Linked DNA regions of Symmachiella dynata. The protein of the gene in region 1 interacts with the protein of each later gene in a pairwise test. Links are inferred from orthologs where the notes say so. Each region holds a gene or a part of one and is shown on either strand. Other genes may lie near its edges.

Region 1 (3,203 bases):
CAGCCGGCTTGACGGGCCAAATCCGGTGAAATGCGTCATACATCGCCGGGCGGACCAAATCGTTCATCGCCGCGTCTTGGATCACGAACAGCTTGCCCCCTTCACGTTTCGTAAACGTCACGCTGCTGATTAGCACACCAGCGTTGCCGCAGATGAACCGTCCCGGTTCCAGTGCCAAACGGCATCCCGCTTCGCGAATCGCTGGAACGATCACGTCGGCAAATGCCTTGGCGGGTGGGGCTTCGTTTTGCTTGTAGTTGATGCCAAACCCGCCGCCGAGGTTGATCCAATTCGTGTCATGGCCGGCCGCTCGAAATTCGTTGACGATTTCGACACCCTTTTTCACGGCCATGGCATAAGGCTCGGTGGTCAAAATCGGCGAACCCAGGTGCATATGGATCCCCACTAATGACAAACGCCCGTCGGCCAACACCTTAGCCGCTAGCTCGCTGGCCCGCTCGATGTCGATGCCGAACTTGTTCCCCTTCTTGCCGGTGGTTGTTTTGGCATGTGTCTTTGCGTCGATATTCGGATTCAAACGCAGTGCCACCGGAGCCACGACGCCCATGTCGCCTGCGACGGCAGCGATCGCGTCGAGTTCCGCTTCGCTTTCGACGTTGAACATCAAGATGTTCGATTCCAGGCCAAAACGAATCTCTGCATCGGTTTTGCCCACCCCGGCAAAGGCGACGCGCGTCGTATCGCCGCCCGCCTGTTGGACGCGATACAGTTCCCCGCCGGAAACAACGTCAAAACTGCTGCCTGCCTCGTTCATGAGCTTGAGGATGCTCAGATTAGAATTCGCCTTCACCGAATAGCAAATCACCGGTTCCGCGTCGGCAAATGCGATTTGGATTTCCCGCAGGTTCGACAGCAACGCATTCTGGGAATAGACCCACAGCGGCGTCCCAAACTCAGCCGCTAGATCAGCGATCCGCACCTCTTCACAAAACAGTTCGCCGTCGCGATATTCAAAATGGTCCATGATGTCCCGCTAGAAAAAAATGATGTCCCGCTCGCAAGATAGCGCAAACGGGTCTGGAAACCAGCTAAAAAACAGGCGACGTTATTTCGTGCCGGCTTTGGAAAACCGGTGGGCGGCGATCAATTCGGCGATCTGAATCGCATTCGTAGCGGCCCCTTTGCGGAGGTTGTCGCTCACGCACCAAAAGCTGAGCCCGTTCTCATGCGAAATATCGCGGCGGATACGTCCCACAAAGACTTCGTCCTGATCGGTGCAGTTCGAGGGGAGCGGATATTGTCCGGTGGCGAGATCGTCGTTCACAACGATTCCCGGGAATTTCGCGAACAACTCCCGCGCTTCGGTGGGGGAAATAGGCCGCTCAGTCTCGACCGTAATCGATTCGCTATGGCAATTGGCGACCGGAATCCGCACGCAGGTGGGATTGATTTGGATCGACTCGTCCCCCAGGATTTTGCGGGTTTCGTAGACCATTTTCAGCTCTTCGCTGGTATAACCATCCGACTTTTCGCTGCCAATCTGCGGAATGGCATTGAAGGCGATTGGGTGGGCGAAGGCCTGATAGGCGTAGTCGTCGCCTTCGAGGTGCGCCTTGGAACCGGCTACCAAATCGAGGCTTCCCTGTGTGCCGGCACCGCTGACCGCTTGATACGTGCTGACAATCACGCGGCGGATGGGGGAGGCATCGTGCAGGGCTTTGAGGGCGACCACCATTTGTGTTGTGGAGCAATTCGGGCTGGCAATAATCCCCGTCGCATCCAGTGCCGCTTGCGGATTGACTTCGGGAATCACCAGCGCCACAGCGGGATCCATCCGCCAATAACCCGACTCGTCAATTACAGTCGCGCCTGCTTTGACCGCCGAAGGCAGGTATTCGGCCGCGATGTCGTCCGGCGTGCTGGCGATCACGAGGTCGCAACCATCGAAACAATCATGCGTGAGTTCTTCGATCGTGTGCTGGCCGCCATTGAACGTCAACGTTTTCCCCGCGCTCCGCGCCGAGGCGAGGAACTTATAGCTTTTCGCGGGAAATTCACGTTCTTCCAACAGACGCAGCATAATCCGGCCTACAGCACCGGTCACACCGATTAAGGCCACCTTTTCAAACACGATTGAATACTCCTGAAAATTGTGCGGCAGTGGGAATCAGTGCCCACAGCCTCAAACTCAACGAAAGAAACGTCCTAACAATCCCGCTCGATGTGCGCACGACTTCCACGATTGCCACAGACGTCGCTGGGGAATTGCGTGCAAGTAAGCACAAACGTGCGGGATTCGATACTATATCGCGATTCGGGTGGTGGATTCAATCATCGGCGGCGCGGGAGACGCTATCGGGGTTTTTGGTCACGAAGCTCCTTGGCAACATTGTCTAGCGTTGGCATAAGCCGGGACTTCGAGATACGCTCCTTTCGTAGCAGATCTAGAAGCTGAGGTGCTTCGGAATAGGGCAAAGTTATTTTGAATAGATTGTCGAGTCCATCTACGTCCTGGATTTTGGGCCAGTTACCGGACCTAAGGAAGTGTTCGTCGGCCAGGGTATGGTGTACAAAAACCGCCTCTTGTGCATGCAGGAACGCATTTTGGCTACGTGGTGCTCGAAAAACCTGCGTTTTCGTTCTTAAGGCATCTCTGAAAGCCCATACAGCTAAACTTTTTTCGTCAGAATCATGATAGCTGTCGGATTTTTTGCTTACATTGGCCGGTATTGCAAAAAACGCTGCAATAAGGGGGTTTCTCGTCCAATCTAAAAGACGCGTTGGTAGCCCATGGTGTCGCGCGAGGGCGGCAGCAGCGTTGATCACAGGGGGCTCAGGCCACCAGTCTTGGGAAAGATTAGATAAGTATTCCTCTCCGCTGATGACTTTGTTGTGATCAGGGACAGCTATTCCAAGCTCATCTGCGCCTTCTACGAACCGGTATACTATTTCCAGCTCAGTCGCGCAATGAAGTAAGTGTTCTGTTGCCCTAACGCTGTTGTTAAGAAAAACCGAATGTGCAAGGGGATCTACTCCTAGTGATTGACGCGATTTACTGTAATTAACCTTCTCTCGCAACTCGTTCTTGACTATTTCAAATAACGAGTCTTGAGGCGTGTTTTCACGCCAAGCTAAGGGGAGCAGTTCCCAATTTTCATCTGACTGGCCGCGAAAGAGCCAAGAGTTAGAGTCTTCCCAGTTCTCATGTGATAACCGAAGTTGGTCCAAAAACTCTGATGCCG
Region 2 (3,246 bases), 4.9 Mb from region 1 along the record:
CTTCATGGTCAAGTCGATCGCCGAAAAGAACAACGTCCGCATGCCCAGCTTCTTCGGCTACATGGCCTACAGTTGCGCGGTCCTGTTTCCGCTCTCGCTGTTGCTGACGTGGGTGTTTTTGGTTTAGCGAGTTGAAGGGAGTGGCCAGTGGCCGGTGGCCAGAACGTACGCACGCCGCGCCAAACGGCAGCCATCGACCAACCCTAAAGTCTACGGTCTATAGCCTACAGCCCACCTCACGCCTGTCCCCTCACGCCTCAAGCCTTGCGAGTGGCGTAAATGACGCCGGTTCACCGGCGTTTTCCGCGCAGCGGTATCAGCCCCGTCGTTTACGACGGGGTATGCAGTAGCCGCCCGCCATTTCCATCCCCGTTTCACGGGGATTCTCGCTGCCAAGGCTTGAGCCATCGCTACAACGCCACACGCCTCACCAGCGGCCAGTACATACACATGCCATGCCAAACAGCATTTACTGACCAACCCTATAGTCTACGGTCTACAGTCTAAAACCTAACCCTCACGCCTCACCCCTTGCAGACGCTTTACGGCGGCTTACTCCAGCGGCCCGAAACGCTCGCCGGCGGGGACGCTGTGGCCGCGGAGAAAATCGTCGGCGGACATGGCACGTTTGCCCTCGGGCTGGATTTCCACAATCTCTACCACGTCACTTCCGGTTTGAATCCACAATCCGCCTTCGTCGTTTTCCAGGACTGTGCCTGGCAATTCGGCTGAGCGGGCGTCGATTTTGCGAACATGCGGCACGACCAACCGCAGCGGTTTTCCTTCAGAGCGATGCCAAAACGTGAACGGCTTGGGCCAAGGTTGCATGGCGCGAATGTGCCAGTCGACTTCGTCAGCCGAACGCGTCCAGTCAATCGCTCCCTGCTCTTTTTTCATCTTTGGCGCTAACGTCGCAGTGGCTTCGTCTTGGACAAGCGGATTCGTGGTGCCGGCCGCCAATTCGCTGATGACGCGCTGAGCCAACGGCACGCTGAGTTGCGCGAGTCGCGGTTCCAATTCCCCGGCCGTTTCTTCCGTGCCGATCGTCAGCGACTCCATTCCCAAGATCGGTCCGGAGTCGAGGCTCGGTTCGATCTGGAAAATCGTCACACCCGTTTCCGTTTCGCCTCTAAGAATCGCATAGTTCACCGGAGCAGCGCCGCGGTATTTCGGTAGTAGCGAGGCATGCACATTCACCGCGCCAAGTCGTGGGGTGTCTAACAGCTTAGCCGAGAGGATTTGTCCATACGCCGCCACGACCAACAGATCGAGCTGCAACTCGGCCATCTCGTCCAACGACTCAGGTGTGTTGACTTTTGCCGGTCGCAGGACTGGGGTATCGTGCGCTTCAGCCAGTTCGACCATTGGATTGCGCACGTGTTTATGATGCCCGCGACCGGTGCGCGCGGGTTGTGTGTAGAGCGCCACAACGTCGTGCGGCGTGTCGTATAAGCCTGCGAAGGTGGGAACCGCAAATGCGCCTGTTCCCATCATGGCCAATCGTAACCTTGTCATCCGCGCATCCCCTCCACTTACGGAGTCCGTTCCTGGAGTTGCTGCTGGATTTCAGCGTCAGACGGGAATTTTCCCTGTTCCTGTTGGCGACGGAACAGCGTTTCAAAATCAGTCAACATCGGATCGATTTCGCGTCGGGCTGCTTCGGTCATGCGGTCGGTGAACAGGACCCCATCGAGATGATCCGTTTCGTGCTGAATCGCGCGGCTGGCCAACTCGTCAACGGTCAGTTCAAAGCCTTGCCCGTCCAAACCGTACGCTTGGACCACAATTTCTCCAGCGCGGCGGACATCGCCATAAAGATTGGGCATGCTCAGGCAGCCTTCTTCGGCTTCCTGGTTTCCCTTGCGGCGGATGATTTCCGGATTGATGAAGACGTATTCTTCTTCCTTCTCCGCCGGATCGGCCAGGAGATTCAGCACGAACAGCCGTATCGGCAGCGCCACTTGATTGGCGGCCAATCCGATGCCGTTGGCTTCATACATCAACTCGAACATCTCGCGGACCGTAGACCGCAATTCGGCGTTGATGGCCTGAACGGGCGATGATTTCCACCGCAATGCAGGATGCGGATACTTAACAATTTCCATGAACCGACACGTCCCCATTCCAACCGTAGACAAAAACCAAGGTTGAATTATAGGACGTACCGCCCCTGTCGTCGAGTACATCACCCCTCGGCGAATGAATCAACGAACAAAGGCGGGATTCCCGCAAAACCAAGATATCGAAGGTCAGGCCATCGCTCAACGCTTCGATCGCGTAGTCGGCTTAGCGATAGGTCGGCAGCGATTCCACCGGACCAACGGCTGTCATCGGAATGGGCTGCAGCGGCGCATAGGCCGTTTGAGGCGACGCCGGACCAAAATAGGCGCCACTGTTGTACGGTTGTCCGTATTGTTGTACGCCGCAGCCACCAGGACCGCAGTTGCCGGTGCTGCACGGGCTGCTACAGGAGTTGCAAGGGTTGCTCCAACAGCAGCACCCGGCTGCCATGGTCAACGAAAAAATTCCGACAACGGTCAAAAGCAATTGTCTCATAACGCAGTCCTTTGCGGAACGAAGTGGCACAGCCCGGTTCCATTCTCAGGTTACCCATCATGGACTTCGCACAATCCCCAGGGGATTGGTGGTTGCCCAGTTCATGGATCGTGACGGGTCACGAGAAGAGGCTGTGAGGTCGGGTCGGGCCGTCTGCAGTTCATTCGGGAAACGGTCAGACGGCTAAGGATTATCTCAATAGCATGGTTTTCCAATCCGTTCGTCCTGACACAACGGTCACGCGAACAACACCGGAATGGATGCACGATTCTGAAAACTTGAAGTGGATCTTGAGAGGAAGTGTTCGGCGGGGAAGGCTGATGTGACGGCGGCTCTGTTTTCGAAGAAAAAACGCGGCCAGTCACCGGAGCCTGGGGTCCCCCAAGTGAAGAGCGGCGAACGATAAGTAGTTCTTTCTTTCACGTCAACGGCGATTCCCCAATTTTGCTACGAGATTTTTTGCTCTCAAAACCGACGGGGCGAATCGCGAATCGAATTGAGACAGCTGCTTTTCCGCACGATGCTGCTGCCCACGGCACGCTCTGCACGAATTTCTGCGGCCCACATTTTTTCTTGCAATATCTGTGTAACAGTTCGCCACCGGTTTCGCTTCACAGAGTATTGGACCATTTTTTCAAACACACCGTTCCAACGAAAAGGCGAACACGAAATGACTCTCCCAAACAAACG

Evidence for each region.
Region 2: the proteins of Mal52_RS08370 (region 1) and def interact in binary tests that used the Escherichia coli proteins (3 or more experiments, as listed by UniProt). The link is inferred for Symmachiella dynata from one-to-one orthologs.

What each region holds. Positions count from the first base shown.
Region 1 is NZ_CP036276.1:2,160,615-2,163,817, forward strand. The notes cover bases 80-2,958. They hold Mal52_RS08370 (aspartate-semialdehyde dehydrogenase), read right to left. Parts: upstream 2,093-2,958; coding sequence 1,067-2,092; downstream 80-1,066. Other genes in these bases: lysA (diaminopimelate decarboxylase), read right to left, coding at 80-985; Mal52_RS08375 (FRG domain-containing protein), read right to left, coding at 2,314-2,958. Also shown: more of lysA, read right to left, coding at 1-79; more of Mal52_RS08375, read right to left, coding at 2,959-3,203.
Region 2 is NZ_CP036276.1:7,038,901-7,042,146, reverse strand. The notes cover bases 320-3,241. They hold def (peptide deformylase), read right to left. Parts: upstream 2,106-3,241; coding sequence 1,533-2,105; downstream 320-1,532. Other genes in these bases: Mal52_RS26870 (calcium-binding protein), read left to right, coding at 3,227-3,241; Mal52_RS26875 (hypothetical protein), read right to left, coding at 2,287-2,556; fmt (methionyl-tRNA formyltransferase), read right to left, coding at 553-1,515. Outside these bases: Mal52_RS26890 (sodium:proton antiporter), read left to right, coding at 1-127; more of Mal52_RS26870, read left to right, coding at 3,242-3,246. UniProt on the Escherichia coli protein: Removes the formyl group from the N-terminal Met of newly synthesized proteins. Requires at least a dipeptide for an efficient rate of reaction. N-terminal L-methionine is a prerequisite for activity but the enzyme has broad specificity at other positions.